Collimonas fungivorans: one gene and its partner. The protein of the gene in region 1 binds, or shares a complex with, the protein of each later gene. Links are inferred from orthologs where the notes say so. Each region holds a gene or a part of one and is shown on either strand. Other genes may lie near its edges. The genes, in order: CFter6_RS16690 and eno.

What was found.
Region 2: the proteins of CFter6_RS16690 (region 1) and eno are in contact, whole or in part, in a solved structure (PDB 2FYM), measured with the Escherichia coli proteins. The link is inferred for Collimonas fungivorans from one-to-one orthologs.

Annotation. Positions count from the first base shown.
Region 1 is NZ_CP013232.1:3,871,970-3,881,127, forward strand. What follows is about bases 2,919-6,575. They hold CFter6_RS16690 (Rne/Rng family ribonuclease), read left to right. Parts: upstream 2,919-3,276; coding sequence 3,277-6,375; downstream 6,376-6,575. Outside these bases: CFter6_RS16670 (S49 family peptidase), read right to left, coding at 1-374; CFter6_RS16675 (Rieske (2Fe-2S) protein), read right to left, coding at 429-800; CFter6_RS16680 (HAD-IIIA family hydrolase), read right to left, coding at 826-1,485; CFter6_RS16685 (RluA family pseudouridine synthase), read right to left, coding at 1,567-2,532; GTP 3',8-cyclase MoaA, read left to right, coding at 6,595-7,725; molybdenum cofactor guanylyltransferase MobA, read left to right, coding at 7,738-8,346; molybdopterin molybdotransferase MoeA, read left to right, coding at 8,357-9,158. UniProt on the Escherichia coli protein: Endoribonuclease that plays a central role in RNA processing and decay. Required for the maturation of 5S and 16S rRNAs and the majority of tRNAs. Also involved in the degradation of most mRNAs.
Region 2 is NZ_CP013232.1:1,687,272-1,695,662, forward strand. The notes cover bases 1-2,890. They hold eno (phosphopyruvate hydratase), read left to right. Parts: upstream 1-748; coding sequence 749-2,032; downstream 2,033-2,890. Other genes in these bases: kdsA (3-deoxy-8-phosphooctulonate synthase), read left to right, coding at 1-634; ftsB (cell division protein FtsB), read left to right, coding at 2,152-2,526; hslO (Hsp33 family molecular chaperone HslO), read right to left, coding at 2,580-2,890. Also shown: more of hslO, read right to left, coding at 2,891-3,542; CFter6_RS07285 (gamma carbonic anhydrase family protein), read right to left, coding at 3,601-4,125; CFter6_RS07290 (ferritin-like domain-containing protein), read left to right, coding at 4,245-5,078; CFter6_RS07295 (RDD family protein), read right to left, coding at 5,086-5,634; CFter6_RS07300 (DUF3106 domain-containing protein), read right to left, coding at 5,640-6,341; CFter6_RS07305 (DUF3619 family protein), read right to left, coding at 6,338-6,751; CFter6_RS07310 (RNA polymerase sigma factor), read right to left, coding at 6,748-7,317; CFter6_RS07315 (acetolactate synthase 3 catalytic subunit), read left to right, coding at 7,941-8,391. UniProt on the Escherichia coli protein: Catalyzes the reversible conversion of 2-phosphoglycerate (2-PG) into phosphoenolpyruvate (PEP). It is essential for the degradation of carbohydrates via glycolysis.

The DNA of each region.
Region 1 (9,158 bases):
CCGGCCTGCACCGGGCTGCCGCCAGGGCTGTTGATGCGCAATATCACGCCGACCGAATCGTCCGCGGCGAATGCGTTGTCAAGCGCCGGCACCACCACGCCGGCCGAACCGTTGCCTTCCGATTCGATCGCGCCGTTGATCTTGACCAGCGCCGTATGCGCGCCGACTGTCTGCGTATCCGAGCCTTCGTAATTCATGCCGAGCCACACCCCGAAGACAATCAGGCTGATCACGGCCAGCTTGAAAAAAATCCCCCAGCGGCGGCGCGCGCGCTGCTCGCGCAACGACGCGAACGCCAGCTTCTCCAGCAGTTCGCGCTCCCAGCCTTCTTTTTTGGCGGGCATGGTCGCATTCTCAAAATCGTTATTGCTCATGGCGTTCATCACTCACTTCGTTTATCCGAAATCGTTATTGAATACGCCAGCCTGTCAGGCAATCACAGGCCGCACATATTCATCAGGGATCCAGAACACCTGATCATTGCTTTCTTCAACCAGAATCTTGTGCAAACGTCCGCCGCGGCACGGGCCGCCGGCGCAATGGCCGGTTTCCGGCTCATACACGGCGCCATGGGTAGCGCACATCAGGTACAAACCGCTGGACTCGAAAAACTCACCCTCGTTCCAGTCCAGCTCCAGCGAAATATGCGCGCACCGGTTCAGGTAAGCGTGGACGATATTGTGGTGGCGCACGGCGAATGCAACCGCTTCCTCGCCCCAGGCGGTAACCGCAAAGCGCACGCCCTTGCCGCGCTCTGCCAGCGCAGAAGAAGCACAAAGGGGGAGACGGATATCGTTCACGGCGCGTCGCTCAATGGCTCCAGGGTCAGGCGTTTTCGTCAAGCCAGGCGTGCAACTGCACGGTCGAGGTGGCGTTGAACAAGGGTTTCAGCGCATTCAGTTCATGCGCCGGGTGCGCGCCATACTGGACCGCGATCCCGGCGGCGCCGGCATTGATGGCCATCTGCAGGTCATGGGTGGTGTCGCCGATCATCACTGTGCGCTTCAAGTCCTGGCCCAGCTCTCGCGTCAGTTCCTGCAGCATGGCCGGATGCGGCTTGGAGAAAGTCTCGTCGGCGCAGCGGGTAGCGTCGAATGCCGACAGCAGCTTGGTCTCGTGCAAGGCGCGATTCAGCCCGACCCGGCTCTTGCCGGTGGCGATCGCCAGGAAATAACCCTGCTGCGACAAGTCCGCCAGCATTTCACGCACGCCGTCGAACAAGGTCAGGTCCTGGTCTTGCGCCAGGTAGTGATAACGGTAACGTTCCACTACGCGCGGATACTGGCTGGGCTCCAGGCCCGGCATCGCAACCTGCATGGCTTCCGCCAGGCCCAGCCCGATCACGTGCGAGGCGGCCTTGTTATCCGGAACCGCCAGCCCCAGGTCCCTGGCTGCAGCCTGGATGCATTTCACGATGATGGCGGTGCTGTCCATCAAGGTGCCATCCCAATCAAATACGATTAAATCAAAATTCTTTCTTGCCATATTGCCTGACAATACCTTGCCAGCTCCTGTAATTGGGTTTGGCCTGCCGATTGAAAAAATCGGCAATCCGATAGGCAAATACTAACTGATATTCTGATCGCCCTCAGCTTCCGAAATTGCCGCAGAGATATCTTTCGGCAGGCTTTTCAGGAATTTCTCGCATTCCGGCGGCAGCGGCGCCTTGAGGGTCACCGGCTTGCCCGTCTCCGGATGGGCGAAGGTAATCTGGTAAGCATGCAGGAACATCCGTTTCAGCGCGATACGCTGTCCGTCAGCCTTCTGCAAAGTCCGGTTCAGGGCAAAGTCGCCGTATTTGTCGTCGCCGGCAATGGCGAAGCCGCTGGACGACAGATGGACCCGGATCTGGTGGGTGCGGCCGGTCTTCAGCTCGGCTTCCAGCAAAGCATAGTCGCCGTAACGCCGGATCAGGTTGAAAATCGTGTGAGATGCCTGGCCGTCGGCCTGCACCCGCACCCGGCGCTCGCCATCGGCCGCCGTATACTTGTGCAACGGCAGCTTGACGTGCTGGCGCTCGTTTTGCCAGTCGCCGTGCACCAGCACCAGGTAACGCTTGTCGGTATCGCCGTCGCGCATCTGCTCGTGCAGGTTGGTCAGGGCAGAACGTTTTTTTGCCAGCAGCAAGATGCCGGAGGTATCGCGGTCCAGCCGGTGCACCAGTTCCAGGAACTTGGCTTGCGGACGGGCGGCGCGAAGTTGCTCGATGACACCATAACTGACGCCGGAGCCGCCGTGCACGGCAACCCCGGCCGGCTTGTCGATTACCAGCAAATGATTATCTTCCAGCAATATCTTGAATTCCGCTCCTGGCGCTACCGCTTGTATTTGCTTTTCAGCAATTCGAATCGGCGGCACCCGGATTACGTCGCCCTCGACCAGGCGATAGGTCTGGTCGATGCGGCCTTTGTTAACCCTGACCTCGCCGGAGCGCAATACGCGATAAATATGGCTCTTGGGCACTCCTTTGCAAATACGCAATAAAAAATTGTCGATACGCTGACCTGCGTCGTCTTCCGCAATAGTCAGCATTTGGACGGCAAGGGGCGGCGCAATTGCTGTTAACTGTATACCTTGCTCCACGGCTACCTTGGGTTCGGCCTTATGCTTGCCCGCGGCTTGTGTCCGCGGCTCGGGGCGAGTCTTGACTCGTCCTCCAGAAAATCTCGCTAAGTCCTTCATTTTGAATATATAATTGTTCTGCAATTGTTAGAAAACAGTTGCTGGTGTAAGAATAAAAAGACCATTCTACACAGGGGCGTCCCCATCAGCCTCGCCAATTTGCAAATTTGATGGGAAATGTGTACGCATCACCCCTGCGCGAGTCAAGGTCGCACCGTTGTTGTCATCGGATAACGCGCACGGATGCTGAACAAGAATGTCTGGATGATTAGGATAAAGTCCGGCGAGCCCGATGCGATCTGAACGATCGCGACGAGCTCGCCGGTTGATGTAGTGTTTTTAAATTTGCCGCATACTTACTGAAACCAATGCTTTATTTGGCTCTATCAAGCTGCTCACCGCCAAGCGTCGTGCTCGCGTTCCGCGAACCGCAGGATGCTCTGCCGGCGCGCGCTGATAGTTTTCAGTAAAACGGCAGCACTATATCCGCGCCTGTGCACTGCGCTCATATAGCGCATACACACCAAGGCAATTCTCTCCCCCCTGACACTCCGTTCTCGCGTACATCCTTGTACTTTTTGTCGCTGACAGAAATGCTGAAGAACAGCAATCTTTAAGCGCCATTGCATTGACCCAAGGGTCACGGAGCGAAAAATGAAACGCATGTTGTTTAATGCCACGCAGCAAGAAGAACTGCGCGTGGCTATTGTTGACGGGCAAAAGCTCATCGACATCGATATCGAAACCACCGGACGCGAACAACGCAAGTCCAATATCTACAAAGGTGTGATTACCCGTATCGAGCCGTCGCTGGAAGCCTGTTTCGTCAACTACGGTGAAGAGCGTCATGGCTTTTTGCCGTTCAAGGAAGTTGCCCGCACTTACTTTAAAGAAGGTGTAGACGTCCGTACCGCATCGATCAAGGATGCCCTGCGCGAAGGCCAGGAAATCATGGTCCAGGTCGAAAAGGAAGAGCGCGGCAATAAAGGCGCGGCCCTGACCTCCTTCGTCTCGCTGGCTGGCCGTTACCTGGTCCTGATGCCTAACAACCCGCGCGGCGGCGGTGTTTCGCGCCGGGTCGAAGGCGAAGATCGCCAGGAACTGCGCGAAACCATGGATCAGCTGGATCTGCCTAGCGGCATGTCGGTGATCGCCCGCACTGCAGGCATCGGCCGCAATGTTGATGAATTGCAATGGGACTTGAACTACCTGATGCAACTCTGGCGCGCCATCGAAGGCGCCGGCACCCAAGGCAAGGGCGCGTTCCTGATTTACCAGGAATCGTCGCTGGTGATCCGTGCGATCCGCGATTATTTCCAGCCGGATATCGGCGAAATCCTGATCGACACCGACGAAATCCACGACCAGGCCCAGCAGTTCATGGCCCACGTCATGCCTGACATGGTGCACCGCGTTAAGCGCTACCGCGACGACGTGCCGCTGTTCTCCCGCTTCCAGATCGAACACCAGATCGAAACCGCGTATTCGCGCACCGTGCCGCTGCCATCCGGCGGCGCCATCGTGATCGACCATACCGAAGCCCTGGTTTCCGTCGACGTCAACTCCGCCCGCGCAACCCGCGGCGGCGACATCGAGACCACCGCCTTCAACACCAATTGCGAAGCAGCGGAAGAAGTTGCACGCCAATTGCGTTTGCGCGATCTCGGCGGCCTGATCGTGATCGACTTCATCGACATGGAGAATTCGAAAAACCAGCGCGAAGTCGAAACCCGCCTGAAAGACGCCCTGCGCTATGACCGCGCCCGCGTCCAGATGGGCAAGATCTCGCGCTTCGGCCTGATGGAACTGTCGCGCCAGCGCTTGCGTCCGTCGCTGTCGGAAGGCAGCCACGTGACTTGCCCGCGTTGCAACGGCACCGGCCATATCCGCGATACCGAATCGTCCGCCCTGCAAGTCCTGCGCATCATCCAGGAAGAAGCGATGAAAGAAAACTCGGCGGCGATCCACGTCCAGGCGCCGGTCGACGTCGCAGCTTTCCTGCTCAACGAAAAGCGCGGCGAGATCCTGAAGATCGAAACGCGTCACCGCGTCGGCATCATCCTGATCCCGAACAAGCACCTGGAAACCCCGCACTACAAGCTGGAACGCCTGAAGCACGACGATCCGCGCCTGGAAGAAACCCAGGCCAGCTATGCCATGGCAGAGCAAGCCGATACCGACATCGGCTACAACAAGACCCAGAAAGAAGAAGGCAAGCCGCGCCAGGAAGCCGTGGTCAAGGGCATCACCCCAGACCAGCCGGCCCCTATCGTCGAGCGCAAGCCAGCAGAAGCCCCTGCGCGTCCGACAGCGGTTGCCGCTGCCCCGGCAGAAACAGGTTTCCTCGGCAAGATCTTCGGCTTCTTCTTCAGCAAGCCGGCAGCACCGGTAGCGGCCCCTGCCGCTACTGCGGAAACCAAGGGCTCGCAGCAACGCGGCGACCGTGGCGATCGCAACAACCGTGGCCAGCGCGGCCGTAACCGCGGTGGCCGCAACCGCGATGGCAGCGCGCAAGAAACACGCGACGACAGCGCCAAGAAACCGCTGGTTGAAGCAGTCGAAGCCAAAACCCAGCAAGCCCGTCCGCCACGTCCTCCGCGCGAGCCTAAAGAGCAGCGCGAAAGCAGCGACGGCAAGGCCGAAACACGCAATGAAGGCCGGCGTGAACGGACCGAACGCCCACCGCGTCCGCCACGCGAAGAGCGCAAGGAAAACCTGAGCGAAATCAAGGTCGACGAGACTTTGCTCAAGGGTGGCGTAGTAGCCGCTGCCGGCGTTGCCGTCAGCAGCATCACCGAAACCGCTGATGCTACGGAAGCGGTGCAAACCGAAAGCGGACGGGTTGAAACCAAAGCCGGTGAAGACGAAGAACCACGCCGCCGCCGCCGCCGCGGTGGCCGCAACCGTAACCGCCGCGACCGCGACGGCGCCGAAGGCAGCACCGAAGGCGGTAGCGACGACATCGAAACAGGCGAAGCCGCTGCAGCAGCAGACCTGGCCGAAACCGACAGCGATGCAGTTGCTCCCGAGGCAGCGAACCCAGCAACGCCAGCCGAAGCAAGCAGCCCGGCCAGCAACAGCGTGCCGATGATGGCCTCGGCAGTGCCGATGGCGCAGGAAGCCGCTGCCCCGGCAGTTGAAGCGACAGCAACGCCGAGCGCGCTGTCGAATGCAATCGCAGCGCCGCTGGTGCCACAGCAAATTGCTCTGCAAGAGGAAACCGTCCCGGTCGTCGCTGAAACGACTCCGGTAGCAGCTCCTGCGCAAGAGCCGGTGGTTGCAGCACCGGTTGTAGCCGAACCTAGCCCGGCCGTAGCTGAACCGGTCGCCGCTCCGGCAGCAATCGTGCCGGAACAGCTAGCTGTGCCTGCTGAAGCAGCTCCAGTGGTTGCCAGCCAGCCAGCAATAGAAGCGCCGATCGAAGAAACCCCTGCGCCGCTGGCTCCGGCAGCGCCTGCAGTTGCTCCGGTAATTGCTGCTCCTGCAGTTGCTGAAACAGCAGTGCCGGCAGCAGAAGCGCCGGCCGTCATCAAGACAGCCGTTTCAAGCGGATCGCCTAAGGTGGAAGACCTGCAAAGCGTGCTGGCCGCAGCCGGCCTGACCCTGGCAGCGACCGATCCGAGCAAACTGCGCGCTGCGCAGGAAGCAACGGCCAACATCGTTGCAGCGCCACGTGTGCCGCGCGAGCGCAAGCCTTTGCCGGCGCAATCCAGCGAACCGCTGGTGCAGGTCGAAACCCAGCGCCCGCAGTAAGCCGATGCGCCACCCGGTGGCGTAGCAGTAGACAGTAGTACAACAAAGGGAGTCCCAGACTCCCTTTGTCACGTCTGGCGCAGGCGATATGTTTGAAATTGCGAGAACTGCCGCTTTTCAAAGGGTGCTAAAGCTAAAAAACGACGCCCATGGTATCTTGTAGAAGTTGCTACCTTATATTTAGATGCAAGACATTGCACATTTTTCCAGATACACACCATGACTAGAAAAGTCATCCCGCTGATCGACAGCCGCAGTTTCTTGCCGCTGCCCTTGCCACCGGCATTGCCCTCTATCCTCGAAACGCCGACCGGCCTGATAGCGGACGAGCTGGGGCGGCCGCTGCACGACTTGCGCATCTCTGTCACCGACCGCTGCAATTTCCGCTGCGTGTATTGCATGCCGCGTGCGGTATTCGACAAGGACTATGCGTTCCTGCCGCACACCGCCCTGCTGTCGTTTGAAGAAATCACCCGCCTGGCGAGCCTGTTTGTCGCCCACGGCGTGCACAAGATCCGCCTGACCGGCGGCGAACCCCTGCTACGCAAACACATCGAAAAGCTGATCGGCATGCTGAGCGCCCTGCAGACGCCGGACGGCAAGCCGCTCGACCTGACCCTGACCACCAACGGTTCATTGCTGGCGAAAAAAGCCCAGGCGCTGAAAGACGCCGGCCTGAACCGCGTCACCGTCTCGCTCGACGCACTCGATGAAAACATCTTCCAGCGCATGAACGACGCCGACTTCCCGGTGGCCGACGTCTTGCACGGGCTGGATGTGGCGCATCAGGCCGGGCTCGGGCCGATCAAGGTCAACATGGTGGTCAAACGCGGCGTCAACGAACAGGAAATCCTGCCGATGGCGCGCTATTTCAAGAACACGCCATACATCCTGCGCTTCATCGAATATATGGATGTGGGCGCCTCCAACGGCTGGAAGATGGATGAAGTAGTACCCTCCGCCGAAGTCGCGCAGATAATCCAGAACGAAATGCCGATGCGGCCGCTGGCAGCCAACTATGTCGGCGAAACCGCACAGCGCTGGCGCTACGACGACGGCGTCGGCGAAATCGGCCTGATTTCCAGCGTCACCCAGGCGTTTTGCCACGACTGTTCGCGCGCCCGTCTGTCGACCGAAGGCAAGCTGTACACCTGTTTGTTCGCCAGCGCCGGCCACGACCTGCGCGCCTTGCTGCGCAACGAATGCAGCGACCGCGAAATCTCCAGCGTGATCGGCCAGCTGTGGCGCGCCCGCGACGACCGTTATTCCGAGCTGCGCACGCAGCACACCGAAGGCCTGGCCTCGTCCTCACCCCGCAAGAAAGTCGAAATGTCGTACATAGGCGGCTGACCGGGCCCTGCCATGGAAACCTATCCGCCCCCCTCTGCGCTGGATATCACCGGCCTGATACTGGCCGGCGGCCGCGGCACCCGCATGGGCGGGATCGACAAGGGCCTGGCCCTGCTCGACGGCCAGCCGATGGCGGCGCATGTCATCGCGCGCCTGGCGCCACAGGTGAACAGCCTGATCATCAACGCCAACCGCAACCAGGATAGCTACGCGGCGTTCGGCGCACCGGTCTGGCCCGATGAGCAGCCTGACTTCGCAGGCCCGCTGGCAGGCCTGCAAGCCGGCCTGCGCCACTGCGGCACGCCCTACCTGGCGACCGCACCCTGCGACTCGCCCTACCTGCCGCATGACCTGGTGCGGCGCCTGGCGCAAGCACTGGCCAGCGCCGGCGCCGACCTCGCGGTTGCCAGCATCCGCGAAGGCAGCGACCAGGATATCTGGCCGCAGCCGGTATTCATGCTGCTGAAAACCGCTTTATTGACCGACCTCAATGACTACCTGCAGGGCGGCGGGCGTAAGATGGAAACCTGGTACCGCCGCCTCAACTATTGCGAAACGCTGTTTACCGATGCCGACGCCTTCCGTAACATCAATACCCGAGAACAGTTACTACAGCGATAATGCAAACGCAATGACCAACCTGAATATCCGTCCCGCCAAGCCATCCTTGTCCGAGCTGACCAGTTGCATGTCGGACTACGATCCGCACGCCATGCCGGTCAAGCAAGCGCAGGCCATCATCCGCGACTGCATCACAGCGGTCAGCGCGATTGAAAAAGTGGCGCTGCGCAGCGCCCTCGACCGCGTGCTGGCCAGCGACATCATCTCGCCGATCGACGTCCCGGCGCACGACAACTCGGCCATGGACGGCTACGCCTTCAACTCGGCCGACCTGCGCCATGACAGCGATACCGTGCTGGCGGTGGCCGGCACCGCCCACGCCGGCCGCGCCTACCTGGGAGCGGTTGCCGGCGGCCAGGCGGTGCGGATCATGACCGGCGCCCTGATGCCGGAGGGGCTCGACACCGTGATCCCGCAAGAATTTGTCAGCCCCGGCAGTGCGACCGGTTTCGTCACTATCCCGGCCGATGCCGTCAAACCCGGCGCGAATCGACGCCTGGCCGGCGAGGACCTGAAAGCCGGCAGCGCCGCGATCGCCCGGGGCCGCATCTTGCGTCCGGCCGACCTCGGCTTGCTGGCCTCGCTCGGCATCGCCGAAATCCCGGTAAGGCGGCGCCTGCGCGTGGCGTTTTTCTCGACCGGCGACGAACTGCGTTCGGTCGGCGAGGTGCTGGATCCCGGCTGCGTCTACGATTCCAATCGCTATACCTTGTACGGCATGCTGCGGCGGCTGGGCTGCGACATTATCGACATGGGCGTGGTCGGCGACGATCCGCCGGCGCTGGAGAGCGCTTTCCGCAGCGCTTGCGAGA
Region 2 (8,391 bases), 2.2 Mb from region 1 along the record:
GATCCTGGCTGAAGTCAAAGCGCAAATCGGCGTGCCGGTGTTGACCGATATCCATGAAATTTATGAAATCAAGCCGGTGGCAGCAGTAGTCGATGTCTTGCAGACGCCGGCTTTCCTGTGCCGCCAGACCGATTTCATCAACGCTTGCGCCCAATCGGGCAAGCCGGTGAATATCAAGAAGGGCCAGTTCCTGGCGCCGCACGACATGATCAACGTCATCGCCAAGGCCCGTGCCGCGGCGCGCGAAGCCGGCCTGGACGAAGATAATTTCATGGCCTGCGAACGCGGCGCCTCGTTCGGTTACAACAACCTGGTGTCCGACATGCGCTCGCTGGCGATCATGCGCGAAACCGGTTGTCCGGTGGTGTTCGACGCTACCCATTCGGTGCAGTTGCCGGGCGGCCAGGGCAGCACTTCCGGCGGCCAGCGCGAATTCGTGCCGGTGCTGGCGCGCGCTGCGATTGCCGTGGGTGTCTCGGGCGTGTTCATGGAAACCCATCCGAACCCTGCCGAAGCCAAATCGGACGGACCGAATGCGGTGCCGCTGAACCGTATCAAAGAATTGTTGTCGACCATGATAGACCTGGACCGGGTCGTCAAGAAGAATGGCTTTATCGAAAGCAATTTCGGTTGATTGCTTGAGGGATGGAATATATCGCTGCCGCTATACAAGCAAGTGGCTGCGCGTGAAGTCTGTTCCTGCAAATGGTTTTAATATCGCGCATATTTTTATTTGATAGGGAAATACATGAGTGCAATCGTTGACATCATTGGCCGCGAAATCATTGATTCGCGTGGTAATCCGACAGTCGAATGCGACGTCCTGCTGGAATCCGGCGTCATGGGCCGTGCGGCCGTGCCGTCCGGCGCGTCCACCGGTTCGCGCGAAGCGATCGAGCTGCGCGACGGCGACAAGAGCCGTTACGGCGGCAAGGGCGTTTTGAAAGCCTGCGAGCATATCAACACTGAAATTTCCGAAGCCATCATGGGTCTCGACGCCAGCGAACAAGCGTTCCTGGACCGCACCCTGATCGATCTCGACGGCACCGAAAACAAAGGCCGCCTGGGCGCCAACGCCATGCTGGCGGTATCGATGGCGGTGGCCAAGGCTGCAGCTGAAGAAGCCGGCCTGCCGCTGTACCGTTATTTCGGCGGCAGCGGCGCGATGCAGATGCCGGTGCCGATGATGAACGTCATCAACGGCGGCGAGCATGCCGACAACAACCTGGATATCCAGGAATTCATGATCATCCCGGTTGGCGCACCGAGTTTCCGCGAAGCCGTGCGCTACGGCGCCGAAGTGTTCCATGCGCTGAAGAAAATCCTGCACGACAAGGGCTTGTCGACCGCGGTTGGCGACGAAGGCGGCTTTGCGCCTAACCTGGCCAGCCACGAAGAAGCGCTGAAGTTGATCATCCAGGCAATCGAAGCCGCGGGCTATGAACCAGGCACCCAGATCGCCCTCGGCCTGGATTGCGCCGCCAGCGAATTCTACAAGGACGGCAGCTACGTCCTGGCCGGCGAAAACATGACCCTGACCGGCGCCCAGTTCACTGGCTTGCTAGCGTCGTGGTGCGACAAGTACCCGATCATCAGCATCGAAGACGGCATGGCGGAAAACGACTGGGACGGCTGGAAGCTGCTGACCGAAACACTCGGCAAGAAGATCCAGCTGGTAGGCGACGACCTGTTCGTCACCAACACCAAGATCCTGAAAGAAGGCATCGACAAGGATATCGCCAACTCGATCCTGATCAAGATCAACCAGATCGGCACTTTGACCGAAACTTTCGCTGCGATTGAAATGGCCAAGCGCGCCGGCTACACCGCAGTAATCTCGCACCGTTCGGGCGAAACCGAAGATTCGACCATCGCTGATATCGCGGTTGGCATGAACGCCTTGCAGATCAAGACCGGCTCGATGTCGCGTTCGGACCGCATGGCCAAGTACAACCAGCTGCTGCGCATTGAAGAGGACCTGGGCGACATCGCCAGCTATCCGGGCCGTGGCGCGTTTTACAATCTGAAGTAATTGCGCAAGGAGTAGGGTGGGCACTTGTGGGCACGCGGATGCAGCCACTGCCGCGTGGGCAAAAAAACTTGCCCACCCTACGTTTGATTTGATAAGACAGTAGAGTCAATCTTGACACGATGCGTTTAATTGCCATTTTCCTGACCGTCCTACTGCTGCTTGTCCAGTACCCACTGTGGCTAGGCAAGGGCGGCTGGCTGCGCGTCTGGGACATGGACCAGCAGGTGCATGCGGCGCATGACAAGATCGACGAGCTGAAGGCTCGCAACGCCAAGCTGGATTCGGAAGTACACGATTTGAAAGAAGGCACCGGTGCGGTCGAAGAGCGGGCGCGCACTGAGCTGGGCATGATCAAGCAGGACGAGATTTTTATCCAGGTGCTCGATCCGAACGGCAATCCGGCCGATGCGCCGGCGCCGCCCAATGCGGCGTTGACAGCGGTGGAAAAGACCGTGGCGGTCGCCGTGCCGACAGAAAAGAAACCAGAGCGCTAACGTTCGTTAACCAGCAGGGCGCCCATGCTGTTCGCAGCGCCCATACTCCAATCTTAATGTTTGCTGCTGCCGGTAGGGAGCAGCGCTTCAACCGGCGCCGCGCTGGCGAACAAGTGCGCGCAATCGACTTTGTCGAATTCATAATGCTGGCCGCAGAAATCGCAATCCACCGCCAGCTTGCCGAGGTCCGCAAGCGCTTCCTCGATCTCAGGCTGGCCCAGCATCTTCAGCATGTTGCCGACTTTTTCGCGTGAACAATTGCACTGGAAGCGGGGCTGCTGCGGTTCGAAAACACGGATGGTTTCTTCCCAGAACAGGCGGCGCAACAAAGTCTGGATGTCTGTGGACAGCATTTCTTCCGGACGCAGGGTGCCGCCCAGCGCCAGGAAACGGTTCCATGTTTCCAGCTCATCGTTGACAGGCACATCGATGCCGCCGTGGTTCGGCAGTTTCTGCAGCAGCAAGCCGCGCGCAACCTTGTCGTCGGCGGCCAGCCACAGCTTGGTGTCCAGCTGTTCCGAGCGCAGCATGTAGTTTTCAATGACGGTAGCGACATTCTCCCCATCCAGCGGCACGATGCCTTGGTAAGCCTGCTGGCCGGGCATCTTGTCCAGCGGGTCGAGCGTAATCGCAAAGCGCCCTTGGCCGTTCAGGTTGACCAGTTGCGACATGGTGGCGTCGGCGTCGATCACTGCATCCGGCGCCAGTTTGGCGGTGGCGCGCATCTGCAGCTGCGAATCGCACTCGGCCACCAGCAGCCGGATAGGACCGTCGCCGTGGATCTGCATGACAATGACGCCATTGAATTTCAGGTTAGCCGACAGCAGGGCCGCGGCCGCCATCATTTCGCCCAGCAAGGTTTTGACCGGCGCCGGATAGTTGCGGTGCACCAGCACTTGCTGCCAGGTGGAAGAGAGCTCCACCAGCTCGCCGCGCACGGCGGCGTTCTCCACCATGAATTTTTGCAGTGAATCGCCGTGTGCGTCGCCGCCATTCGTCATCTTTGTTACGTCCATATTTTTTCCGCCGGTGTATTACTTCTAATTTATTACTTCAATACTGCTCTGCTGCCTGTCACCCGATTAGCTTCAGGCTGTCCTTGTATTCCTGCCCGCGTTGTATGTAATGCGCGGAGTTGCCGGCCAGCGCTGCTACATCCTGCTCGCTCAGGGTGCGCACGGCCTTGGCCGGGCTGCCGATGATCAGCGAGTTGTCCGGGAATTCCTTGCCTTCGGTGACCAGCGCACCGGCGCCGACCAGGCAGTTCTTGCCGATCTTGGCGCCGTTCAGGATCACCGCCTGGATGCCGATCAAGGCGCCGTCGCCAATCGTGCATCCGTGCAACATCGCCTGGTGGCCGACGGTCACGTTCTTGCCCAGCGTCAGGGGAAAACCCATGTCGGTATGCAAGGTGCAGCTTTCCTGTACATTGCTGCCCTGGCCGACCGTGATCAGTTCATTGTCGCCGCGGATAGTCACCCCGAACCAGACGCTGGCGTCGGCTTCGATCCTGACCTTGCCGATCAGGTTGGCGGACGGCGCGATGTATGCTGACGGGGCGATGTCGGGGGCATGCTCGCCCAATTGGTAGATGGCCATAAATTTGTGTAAAATCCGCTCCGTAAAATGCTGGTTGCCGGGCATGGCCCTGATTCAGTCCCTGTAGATAGGTCCATATTGCGATTTTTCAACCGTAGCGCCATTTTACCGCTCTCAACATGAACCATTCACCCTTTCCAGCTCAGGCGGACTTGCGCCGCGCCGCCTTGCACTGCTTGTGCGAGGCCGAGGTCGCTGCCAAGGTGGCTGTTGTCGGGGCGATGGCGACGGCCTGGGAATGCGGCGCCATGGCGCTGGATAGCCAGTGCGAACTGCATGCAGCCTCGAGCATACCGGGGCGTCCGCCGCAGCCCTTGCTGGTCCCGCCGCGCGAGGTCAGGCATCGCTCCATGGCTACCGTGGAAGGGCGGGCCGCCATGATCCACGCCCTGGCGCATATCGAATTCAACGCCATCAACCTGGCGCTGGATGCGATCTGGCGCTTTGCCGGCATGCCGCGGGACTATTATGCCGACTGGTTGCGCGTTGCAAAGGAAGAAGCTTATCACTTTAGCCTGCTGGCAACGCACTTGCAAAGCCTGGGGTTTGCCTACGGCGATTTCTCGGCGCATAACAGCTTGTGGGAACTGACTGAAAAAACCAGCCACGACATCCTGGCCAGGATGGCGCTGGTGCCGCGCCTGATGGAAGCGCGCGGCCTGGATGCATCGCCGCGCACCCGCGCCAAGCTGGCACAGGCCGGCGACGAAGAAGCGGCGGCGATCATAGACATCATCTTGCGCGACGAGATCGGCCACGTGGCGATCGGCAACCGCTGGTATGGCTGGCTGTGCCAGGCGCGCGGACTGGAGCCGCTGCCGACATTCGCCGCCTTGGTGGTACAGCACCAGGCGCCGCTGTTGCGCGGACCGTTCAATATGGAAGCGAGGAGGGCGGCCGGTTTTTCCGAGCCGGAATTGCAGGCCTTGCTACAGCAAATGGGGCAGGCTTAAGCGCGCCTTAGTGATACCACTTGTGCTTGCCGGGGCGTTTGGCGATTTCCGCCATGTCGACCAGCCTGGTGCCGGCGATGCGGTCATGCAGGAACTGGCGCTGGGGATCAAGATAAACTGTCATCGCCCACAGCAGGAAATTCGCGGCCGGGATCCAGACCAGCATCCAGGTATGTGCGCCCAGCGCCCACGCCAGCGCCAGCCCGGGCAGGAACCAGCACCAGCTGAGCAGGAAGCGGATGGCGGCGCGGCCAGCCTTGACGGCACTGCCGTCGCGGTTGACCAGCTGGATGCGCCAGGTTTTCATGGCCAGCGTTTGTCCGCCGTGGCTCCAGCACCAGACAAAATACAAAGTCAGCACGATGAACAGCCAGGCTTGCTGGGCATGCCGCAGGTAAAGCGCGTGGCGCTGCTGCAGCAAGGTCGAGAAAATCCAGCCCGAAATGAACAGGATGCCGAACAGCAGCATCGATTCATACATGATGCTGCCGAAGCGGCGTTTCAGCGATGGCGTCTGCTGCTGGCTGGAGAGCTGGAGTGTTGCGGAAGGATCCAAAATGCTTATTTCGCGGTGGGCGTCAGCGCCGCGGCTGGCGACGTCGGAGCCGCCACCACAGCCTGTTCCTGGCCATTCGGCGGCGTCAGGCTGACTGGCGCCGCAGGCTTAGGCTTGTTGAGTTTGGCCGGAGGCATCGTGGTCACCCGTTTGTGGCTGGGCGTGGCTTGTTCCGCCAGCTCTTTTTTTTGCTGCTCCGACAATTGCTGGTACTGCTGCCAGCGCAAGGCGCGTTGCTCGGTATCGAGCTTGTTGGCGCGCGCATAATTTTCGCGCGCGATACGGCGTTGTTCCGGAGTCAATGTTACCCAGCCGCGCATCCTGGCCTGCAGTCTTTCCTGCTCGGCCGGCGTCATGCTGGCGTAGCGGTTGCTGATTTCCAGCCATTTCTTGCGGGTAGCCGGCTTCAGCTTGTTCCAGTCGCCGGCCAGCGGCTCCAGTACGTGCTGCTGGACAGCGCTCAATTCATTCCAGTTAGGCGCGGTGATGCCTACCACCTTGGTCATTTTGGGCGGATTGAGCGGGGCCGGCTTGATACTTGCGACAGCCGGCTGTATCGCTGCTGCGGGCTGCGCCGCGGCCTGGGTCGATGCGAGCGGCCCCAGCACCGCCAGCGCAGCACCGGCGCTCACCAGCAGCGCGCAAGCGGCGCCGATCAGGCGTTTGCGGCGGCTGCCCAGCAGCCCGGAGGAAGGTGTAGGCGTCATTGGTCTTGCTGTTGCTGCTGGGCGAGATAAGCGCTGAAGCCGTTATCCAGGTAAGCCGACGGCGGCAATTCGTCCGACAGCACGGCGGCGTCGATGTCGGCGGTATCGTTGATCCGGTGTTGTTGTTCGTATTGATACAAACCCGACAGCAGCAGCATGCCGACCAATATTGGCGCGGCGACGCCAAGCCGCGTCAGCCAGGACAGGCGGTCGCCGAAAAAGCTGCCGGCGTCGCCCGCCAGCACGCCTTGGCGCGCCAGCACGCGGGTCGGAGCATCTTTTTTCTTGCGCGCCATGGCCGCCTTGCGGGCAGCCGCCAGGCGGTCGGCGGTAGGGGCCGGCAAATGGTCCAGGTTTTCATTCAGTGCATGCCGCACCTTGAAAGCGAAATTGATTTGTTTGTGGTTCATAAACTGATTCCTTTGGCCTTGAGCGAAAGCGCCAGAGTGTGCGTTGCGCGAGAGCAGTGCGTCTTTACGCTGCCTTCCGAGCATCCCATTGCGGCCGCGGTCTCGGCAACATCCATGTCCTCCCAATAACGCATCAGGAAGGCTTCCCGTTGACGTGCGGGCAGCTTCTGCACTTCTTCATCGATGATGTTGAGAATTTGCTCACGTTCCAGCTTGTTGGCGCTGGATTCGGTCGCTTGCGAATCTTCATCCGATTCGAAGGTCTCCAAGACGTCGTAATCTTCGTCGTTGGCGTTGTTGCGCCCCATGCTGGAAAACAGGCTGACCCAGGTGTTGCGCACTTTTTCCCTGCGGAAATAGTCGTGGATCGTATTCTGCAAGATGCGCTGGAACAGCATCGGCAACTCGGCCGCGGGTTTGTCGCCGTATTTTTCCGCCAGCTTGATCATCGCATCCTGGACGATGTCGAGCGCGGATTCATCCTTGCGGACGGCGTACACCGCCTGCTTGAAAGCCCGGCGTTCTACGTTTTCAAGGAAATCGGAAAGTTCTTTATCGGTGGCCATGCATCGCGGCGAATTGGGTCATACACTACTGCTGATTCAAGATTCTCAAGATTCTGTTATGCGGCCGGAACACGGTCAGGTCCGGGAAGCCCCGATGCTGACTGGTTTGCGCTAGCCGCCCTTGGCCTGTGCCCGGAAATCGCAGTTCGCCTTGCCTTCATAAACGATGGCTTACGATTAATTTTCAGACTGGCCGAATCCTAGCAAAAAAGGCGAGGGTTGTGGGCAAATCTACTGCAAAAGACACGATTTAACCCGGATTTGATGTAATTTGGCTTGACCAGAATGAAACTACGCATTATGGTAGCTATCCACTTCAGAACCCTGGGGTGCAAGCCTTTTCGCTGACGACTCAAGATGTTGTTCAACGGACAGGCATGCTTCACATTTGTAAGCTGTTTGCTCCAACCCGTGCCACAAGCGCGAGAAACAGGCAACGGCGTAATCAGAATTTTCGGCCGAACGAGTAGCGTTTAGCGCCATTTTGAATCGTATCTACGGCTACGCAACGGAATGACGTGATCGCACAAAAAAGGGACGCCGTGGCACTGGTACGCTGCGCCATTTCGTCAGGAAAGAGCATCCGATCAATTTCCAATGGACCTTGAAAGGATCTAGTCATCATGAGCAAAGATACGAACCTGCCTGTTACCGGCGCGGAAATTCTCGTGCGCTGCCTGGCGGAAGAGGGTGTCGAACACGTGTTCGGTTATCCCGGCGGCGCAGTGCTGTACATCTACGACGCCATATTCCAGCAAGAAAAATTCCAGCATATCCTGGTACGTCATGAGCAAGCTGCGATCCACGCAGCCGATGCCTATTCCCGCAGCTCGAACAAGGTTGGCGTGGCCATTGTCACGTCCGGCCCCGGCGTCACCAATGCGGTGACCGGCCTGGCCACGGCCTACATGGACTCGATCCCGATGGTGGTGATTTCGGGCCAGGTGCCTTCGTATGCGATCGGCGAAGACGCGTTCCAGGAATGCGACACGGTCGGCATCACCCGTCCGTGCGTCAAGCACAACTTTCTGGTCAAGGATGTCAAGGATTTGGCATCGACCATCAAGAAGGCGT